DNA from 2 places in the Arthrobacter sp. K4-10C genome. Region 1 is predicted to be linked to the other one. Evidence: riboswitches for the same ligand, from Rfam matches in the RefSeq annotation. Region 1 holds a riboswitch; the other holds the start of a gene.
The links. A riboswitch is a leader RNA that binds a small molecule or an ion and turns the genes downstream of it on or off. The one in region 1 is predicted to bind thiamine pyrophosphate.
Positions count from the first base shown of each region.

Region 2: another riboswitch for thiamine pyrophosphate. It lies ahead of thiC (phosphomethylpyrimidine synthase ThiC); the one in region 1 lies ahead of thiD (bifunctional hydroxymethylpyrimidine kinase/phosphomethylpyrimidine kinase).

Region 1 is NZ_JBNHFI010000015.1:22,305-26,510, reverse strand. It holds gene AC5RUU_RS18405 (Rne/Rng family ribonuclease) at 1-2,027, shown strand, start outside; TPP riboswitch at 2,185-2,282, shown strand; gene thiD (bifunctional hydroxymethylpyrimidine kinase/phosphomethylpyrimidine kinase) at 2,290-3,825, shown strand; gene rplU (50S ribosomal protein L21) at 4,098-4,206, shown strand, end outside.
Region 2 is NZ_JBNHFI010000009.1:17,725-21,930, reverse strand. It holds gene AC5RUU_RS13565 (alpha/beta hydrolase) at 1-577, shown strand, start outside; gene thiC (phosphomethylpyrimidine synthase ThiC) at 648-2,483, opposite strand; TPP riboswitch at 2,478-2,585, opposite strand; gene AC5RUU_RS13555 (amidohydrolase family protein) at 2,664-3,746, shown strand; gene AC5RUU_RS13550 (VOC family protein) at 3,853-4,206, shown strand, end outside.

The sequences.
Region 1 (4,206 bases):
TCGGCAACGTCTACCTGGGCAAGGTCCAGAACGTCCTGCCTTCCATGGAGGCAGCCTTCGTTGACATCGGGCGCGGCCGTAACGCCGTTCTGTACGCAGGCGAGGTGAACTGGGAGGCCGTCAACCTCGAGGGCAAGCAGCGCCGTATCGAAAACGCCCTCAAGTCAGGCGACACCGTCCTGGTCCAGGTGACCAAGGACCCCGTCGGGCACAAGGGCGCACGCCTCACCAGCCAGATCTCGCTGCCCGGACGCTACCTTGTGTACGTGCCTGGCGGTTCCATGACGGGCATCTCCCGCAAGCTGCCCGACGTCGAACGCAACCGCCTCAAGCGCATCCTCAAGGACCGCCTCCCTGAGCAGGCTGGGGTCATCGTCCGCACAGCCGCGGAGGGAGCGTCCGAGGAAGAGCTGACGCACGACATCAATCGGCTGCGCGCGCAGTGGGAAGGCATCGAAAGCCAGTCCACCTCCACCAAGGTCCTGGCACCCGAACTGCTGTACGGCGAGCCGGACCTCACCATCAAGGTGGTGCGTGACGTCTTCAACGAGGACTTCTCCAAGCTGATCGTGTCCGGTGAAGAAGCCTGGGACACCATTGAGGCCTACGTCACCTACGTTGCCCCGGACTTGGTGGGCCGCCTTGAGAAGTGGACCAAGGACCAGGACATCTTTGCGGCATGGCGGATCGATGAGCAGATCCACAAGGCCCTGGAACGCAAGGTGTTCCTGCCCTCCGGCGGTTCTCTGGTGATCGACCGCACCGAGGCCATGACCGTGGTGGACGTCAACACCGGCAAGTTCACGGGCAGCGGCGGCAACCTTGAGGAAACCGTCACCAAGAACAACCTTGAAGCAGCCGAGGAAGTGGTGCGCCAGCTCCGCCTCCGCGATATCGGCGGCATTATCGTCATCGACTTCATCGACATGGTGCTGGAATCCAACCGGGACCTGGTCCTGCGCCGCCTGGTGGAATGCCTGGGCCGCGACCGCACCAAGCACCAGGTTGCCGAAGTCACGTCGCTGGGCCTGGTCCAGATGACCCGCAAGCGCATGGGCACGGGGCTCCTTGAGGTGTTCGGGGAGCAGTGCGAAGCGTGCGCCGGCCGCGGTGTGGTGACCCACGACGACCCCGTGGAGCATCGCCGCGCGAACATCGTTGCCGCCGAGCACCACGTGCAGCGTTCCGACATTCGGCCCGACGTCCGCGCCGAAGGGCACCGTAATGAGGGACAGCGGACCGACAGCAGCCAGCCGAACGGCAGGCCGGACCGCAAACGGCGGCGCGGACGCGGTGGCCAGCAGCCTGAAGCTGCCCCGGCTGCGGCGGTGCATGTCCATACCGTCCATCCGGATCCGGCCGATGCCGAGCGGCACGCGAAGGCGGAAGCCACCAGGCTGGCCCTTGCCAACATCGCTGCCGCGGCGCATGCGGCGCACCTGCACGATGACGAGGTGGCGGCGGCCAAACAGGCGCAGTCAGTCCAGCCCGAAACGCCGGCCGCAGAAGACAAGCACGACGCCGGCGCGGCGCCCCGGCCGGCGGCTGTCCTGACCTTCGGCGGCGAGAAGGTTGTCCTGCCGTTCGTGGAGCATGCCGAAGAACAGCAGCCGCAGCCGGCCCTCACCCTGGACCGGCTCGCTGAAGCTTTCGCCCACCTTGGTGAACCGGCACCTGCTGGTGAAACGCCGGCGGAAGAACATGAAACCAAGGTTTCCGAGGCCGGGCCGGTCAACGCCGAACAGCCGCCTGCACCCGCAGCAGAGGAAAAGGACTGGTCTGACCACACTGTGGACCAGACCCGCCAGCGCCGGCCGCGGCGCAACCGCAGCGCCAGCCGTGCCCAGGGTGCCGCCAATGAAACCACTGTGCAGCACCATGAGAACGCGCCTGCGGCCAGCACCGGGCACACACATGCTGCCAAGGCGCCGGAACCCGCGGCCTCCGCAGACCGCAAGGATGGGACTGCCAAACCCGCCGAGGCGCCCATCATCCTGGGCGTCGGGGTTCCCGCCTCCGAGCTGTAACCCTTGGCGGGTGCGCCGGGAGCCCCACCTTTCGACCAGTCCCCGTTTGGTGGACTTCTCCCCTCTGAAGTACCGGGGGAAAAGTCCACCAAACGGGGACTTTTCGCGCAATGCCCGCTTCACCTTTGAGGCGCCCGAAGCAAAACGGCTAGGCTGGGGGACTGACACGGGGTGCCGCGCGAAGGGCCGGCTGAGATCCAGACCCGTTGAACCTGTCCGGCTAGTACCGGCGAAGGGATGTCTCTTGTCTTCGACTCTTGTTTTGCCCCCAGTAGATCTCCAGGCCGGCACTCTTGAAACCGCTACCGTGCCGCCCGGGACCGGCAGGGACGTGCCGCGTGTCCTGTCCATCGCCGGCTCGGACCCGTCGGGGGGTGCAGGTATCCAGGCGGATCTGAAAAGCATCGCCGCTCACGGCGGGTACGGTATGGCCGCCATCACCGCCCTTACCGCACAGAACACCCACGGTGTGGCTGCGGTCCATGTGCCGCCGGTGTCCTTCCTGGCGGCCCAGCTGGATGCCATCAGCGACGACATCAGCATCGACGCCGTCAAGATCGGCATGCTGGGCGACGCCGGGGTGATCGCCGCCGTACGGACATGGCTGGAAAACGTACGCCCCGCCGTCGTGGTCCTCGACCCGGTGATGGTGGCCACCAGCGGTGACCGGCTGCTGCAAGAATCCGCCGAGGCGGCGCTTCGCGAACTCCTGCCGCTCGCGCACCTCATCACCCCCAACCTCGCCGAACTGGCCATCCTCGTAGGGGAGGAACAGCAGGACACCTGGGCCGGAGCCCTGGCACAGGGCAGGAAACTTGCCGCGGCCACCGGTGCCACGGTCCTGGTGAAAGGCGGCCATCTGGCGGGTGCGGACTGCCCGGACGCGCTGGTGAATACCGGCGGGCTGCTGGGCGCCGAGGTCGTGGAGGTGCCGGGGGAGCGGGTGGCAACCCGGAACAGCCACGGAACCGGCTGTTCGCTGTCCTCCGCAATGGCCACTGTCCAGGCGCGGCTGGGGGACTGGGAGGCGGCCCTGCGGGACGTGAAGCCCTGGCTGGTCGGTGCGCTGGAAACCGCTGGCCGCCTGGAGGTGGGAACCGGGAACGGGCCCGTCCACCATTTCCACCACGTGCGGCCGGTTCCGCACCAGGGGGCTTTCGCGGCCAGCCTCAGGGCTGCTGCTGAAGCGGACCTGGACGCCATTTACGGGCTGGACTTCATCCGCGGACTGGCCACGGGCAGCCTGCCCGAGAAGGAGTTTGCCTACTACCTGGCCCAGGACGCCATCTACCTCAACGGCTACTCCCGGATCCTGGCAAGGGCAAGCGCCCTTGCGCCCACCGAGGCGGAGCAGCTGTTTTGGGCCGGGTCCGCGCAGCAGTGCCTTGAAGTGGAGTCTGAGCTGCACAGGTCCTGGCTGAGCACCCGCACCGTCCGGCCCGAATTGGGTCCTGTGACAAAGTCCTACGTCGACCACCTCACGGCGGCCTCGGCGTCGGGCAGTTACGCGGTGCTGGCCGCGGCCGTCCTCCCTTGTTTCTGGCTGTACGCGGAGGTGGGCAAAAAGCTGCACGCCCAGTTCCTGGCCGCAGGTGAACCGGCCGGGCACCCCTACGCCGAGTGGCTCCGGACCTACGCCGACGAGGACTTCGCCGAGGCAACCCGCAAGGCCATCGCCTTCGTGGACGAGGCCGGCCGGAACGCGTCGGACGCTGAACGGGCCGCCATGGCCACGGCCTTCAAGCAGTCCTGCCGCCTGGAAGTGGAGTTTTTCGACGCGCCGCGGCTGCACTCCTGAGCCTCCCGGGGCGGTCCCGGCGGTATCATGGATGGTGCGCGGTACCGCCGCCCACTGTGGTGCCACTGTCCTGTGGTTGCTATCACAGTAGGCGCGCCGGAGCCAGCCTCATTTGCGGCCGAAGACGAAATTAGCGTAGTCTAGTTCTTCGGTGCTTACGCCAACACTTGGGTTATGACCCCACGGCGTTGAGGCACAGCGAGAAACCAGCCTGTTAGAGCCGGTTCCGCACGCAAATTTTGTTAGAAACGTCGAGAGAAGTGAGTTCCCAAGTGGTGTACGCGATTGTCCGCGCAGGCGGCCGCCAAGAGAAGGTTTCCGTCGGAGACTTCGTTACCCTGAACCGCGTCGCCGGTGGGGCTGGCAGCACCATTCAGCTGC
Region 2 (4,206 bases), on a different contig from region 1:
AGACACCGCCATCGTGCTGCGGTCCCTGGCCGATGACGGACGGGGCGCCGCCGGCGGACACGTGGTGGCGCATGCCCAGGGTGCCATCGCGGCCATGATGGCCGCCGTCGAACGGCCGGACCTCGTCTATTCTCTGACACTCGTGGAACCCGCCTGCCTGTCACTGACGGCGGAACTGCCGGCCACCGCGGCCCACATTAGGCTGATGCAGCCGCTGCTCGAGGTCCGCCACCAGCTCAGCGATGACGATTTCCAGCGGGAGTTTGTGCGCCGGGTGTACGCCACTGACCTGCAGGAACCGGCCACCGCGGAGGAGAAGCGGTCCGCCAGGCGCCTCCGGCTGCAGGCGCCCTCATGGGAGGCGCCGCTGCATATCGTTCCGGGCGTCCCCACCCTGGTCCTGACCGGGGGCTGGGAACCCCTGTACGAGGAAATCGCCGGCTACCTCCGCGAAACCGGAGCCGTGCACCGCGTCTCTCCCGGAGGGCACAGGCCCCAGGACTCCGCGGACGGGGACCGGACCATCCGGTCCTTCATCAGAGACGTCAGCAGGGCCCAGCCTGCCCGCGCGTCCTGACCCGCGCAGGCCCGGGCTTCCCCTCCGCCCGGCCGGCCCCCAATAGCCAGCCGGACGAAAGGGAAGGCTTCTATGTGGAGATACTCTCGGGTAGCCGCAGCTCCGGCAGGTAAACCCTGCCTCCCGAGGCCATGAATTCCTGGCTCTTCTCCCGCATGCCGCTTGCCATGTCCGCCAGGGCTGCCTGCGCTTCCGCGGAGCCGTACTCATCCCGGATGTCCTGGCTGATCCGCATGGAGCAGAACTTGGGTCCGCACATGGAGCAGAAATGGGCCGTCTTGGCCGGCTCCGCGGGCAGCGTCTCGTCATGGAAAGCCTCGGCGGTCACCGGGTCCAGCGACAGGGCGAACTGGTCCCGCCAGCGGAACTCGAAGCGGGCCTTTGACAGTGCGTCATCCCGTTCGTGAGCGCCGGGGTGGCCCTTGGCCAGGTCTGCGGCGTGCGCTGCAATCTTGTAGGTAATGACTCCCGTCTTGACGTCGTCCTTGTTGGGCAGGCCCAGGTGTTCCTTTGGAGTCACGTAGCAGAGCATCGCCGTGCCGTACCGGGCGATCTCCGTGGCGCCGATGGCTGATGTGATGTGGTCATAGCCGGGCGCTACGTCGGTAACCAGGGGACCCAGGGTGTAGAACGGGGCGCCCTTGCACAACTCCTGCTGGCGCTCGACGTTTTCCCGGACCAGGTGGAAGGGAATGTGCCCCGGCCCCTCCACCATTACCTGGACGTCGTGTTCCCAGGCGCGCTGCGTCAGTTCCGCGAGCGTGTCCAGTTCCGCGAATTGCGCGGCGTCGTTGGCGTCCGCCGTTGCTCCGGGCCGCAGGCCGTCTCCCAGCGAAAACGCCACGTCGTACCTGGCGAAGATCTCACACAGCTCGTCGAAGTGCGTGTAGAGGAAGTTCTCCTGGTGGTGCGCCAGGCACCAGCCGGCCATGATTGATCCGCCCCGGGAGACGATGCCGGTGACCCGGTTGGCAGTCAACGGCACGTAACGGAGCAGGACGCCGGCATGGACGGTCATGTAGTCCACACCCTGTTCGCACTGCTCGATGACAGTGTCACGGAAAATTTCCCAGGTTAGCTTGTTGGCCTCGCCGTTGACCTTCTCAAGCGCCTGGTAGATGGGAACCGTACCGATCGGCACAGGGGAGTTGCGGATGATCCATTCCCGCGTTGTGTGGATATCGTCACCGGTGGAGAGGTCCATGACGGTGTCCGCGCCCCACTGCGTGGCCCATTGCAGTTTGTCCACTTCTTCGGCTATGGAGCTGGTCACGGCGGAGTTGCCGATGTTGGCGTTGATCTTCACCAGGAATGCCTTGCCGATGATCATCGGCTCCGACTCCGGGTGGTTGATGTTGCTGGGGATGATGGCGCGGCCGGCGGCCAGTTCGCTGCGGACCAGCTCCACATCGCAGTTCTCTCGCAGGGCCACAAAGCGCATCTCGGGGGTGATGATGCCCTGCCTGGCATAGTGCATCTGGGTCACGGTCCGGCCTTCGACGGCGCGGCGGGGCACCGGCTGCGCACCCCTCCACTCAGCGGAGGCTGCACCGCGGCGCACAGCCGAGCGGCCGTCGTCGAGCAGGTTCCGGCCCCTGCCGCTGTACGCTTCCGTATCTTCCCGCGCCGCGATCCATGCGGAGCGGAAGGGAGGCAGGCCCATCACCGGATCGCTGCCCGGGCCGGCGGTCCGGTAGGTACGGAAGGGCTCGTTGACTTCCCCATTGGGTGACGGTTCCAGGGAAATCTCCGTCACCGGAACCCGGATTCCGTTAGCCGTGTCTTCTATGAAGGCCAACGAATGCGACGCCAAAGATTGGGTAACAGGTTCCGCGGGCTTCTCACCAGGCAGGGCTGTCCCTGGCTGGTTTCGGGTAGGGCTCAGCTGTTCATTTGGTGTACTCAAGGAATACTCACTTCCTTCGCCGGCATTACCCGGACAGGTTCGACGGTCGCAGGCTGCATCAGCCCGATCTCAGCCCCTGCAGGGGCACCCGTGTGGTCAGGAACGAAGCTACCACAGCCGCTCCGGAAGCCCTTGTCATATTGGCAGTGCTAGCCTGACTGGCGACGAAAAGGGTGCCGGATGCCGAAGATCATCGAATTCAGCGGGCCAGTGCTGACTGCACCGGACAGCGAACACCGGGGCCTGTGGTCAGTGGACGGGAAACTCACGTTCGCCCGCCCGCAGCAGGCACCGGACCGCGTGCTGGACGGCTGGGTGCTGCCGGGCCTGGTGGATGCCCACTGCCACATCGGGCTCGGGCCCGGCGGGCCGGTGGATGCTCCAACCGCGGCCGCCCAGGCCCGGGCAGACCTGGCGGCGGGCACGTTGCTGGTGCGCGATGCCGGTTCACCGGCAGATACCCGGTGGATGCAGGGAGGCCGGGACTTTCCGGTGCTGATCAGGGCCGGACGCCACGTTGCCCGCACCCGCCGATACCTTCGCGGCTTCGCGGACGAGGTGGAGCCGGAGAACCTCGTGGAGGCCGTGCGCAAACAGGCACGCGACGGAGACGGTTGGGTGAAGCTCGTGGGGGACTGGATCGACCGCCGGGCCGGGGACCTGGCACCCTCGTTTCCCGCCGCCGTCGTCCGGGATGCTGTGCAGGCCGCGCACGACGAAGGCTCCCGGGTGACCGCCCACTGCTTCGCGGAAGACACCCTGGACCAGATGCTGGACGCCGGCATTGACTGCATTGAGCATGCCACCGGGCTCCTGCCCCGGCACCTTCCCCGCTTCGCGGAGCAGGGCGTGCCCATCGTCCCCACCCTGGTGAACATCGCCACGTTTCCCGACATTGCCGCCCAGGCGCAGCCAAAGTTTCCGCGCTATGCAGCGCACATGCTTGCCCTGTGGGAGCGTCACCTGGAACGGGTAGGTGAGGCCTACGACGCCGGCGTACGGATTTTCGCCGGCACGGACGCCGGAAGCGTCATCCGCCACGGACGGATCGCCGACGAGATCTTCGCCTTGCATTCCGCCGGGCTTCCCATGCCCGCAGCGCTGGACGCAGCCTGCTGGTCCGCACGGGAGTGGCTCGGAGCGGACGGCCTGCAGGAAGGTGCGCGGGCCGACGTCGTCATCTGCAGGGACGATCCGCGTGTCCGGCCGGCCGCAATCCGGAAGCTGGCCCACGTGGTGCTGGGAGGCCGCGTCATCGCCTGAAGAGTTTGCAGGAATTCAAAGGTGCTTGGAATAAATTGAAGCTTCAAGTAATTTTAACTGTGACAGGCCGTCTTATCCGCACGGCCTCCAGCACAGGGAGCGTTCAATGACTGCAGAAGCCACCAGCCAGGATCTTCTTCCCGCCGACCTCGCCATGGGCACCGTGATGCTCAAGGTCGGCGACATGAAGGTCATGACCGATTACTACCAGCGTGCCCTCGGCCTTGAGGTTGTTGCGGAGCAGGACGGCGGGCTCTACCTCGGCCGCCTGCAGAAGCCGCTGGTCCACCTGGCGCCCGCGCCCGGGCTGAATCTTCCGGGCAGGGGAGAGGCCGGCCTCTTCCATACCGCGCTGCTCTTCGAGGACCAGGCTTCCCTCGCCGCCACCATTGCCACCGCCGCCCGGTTCAATCCGCACTCCTTCACCGGCAGCGCGGACCACCTTGTCAGCGAGGCCTTC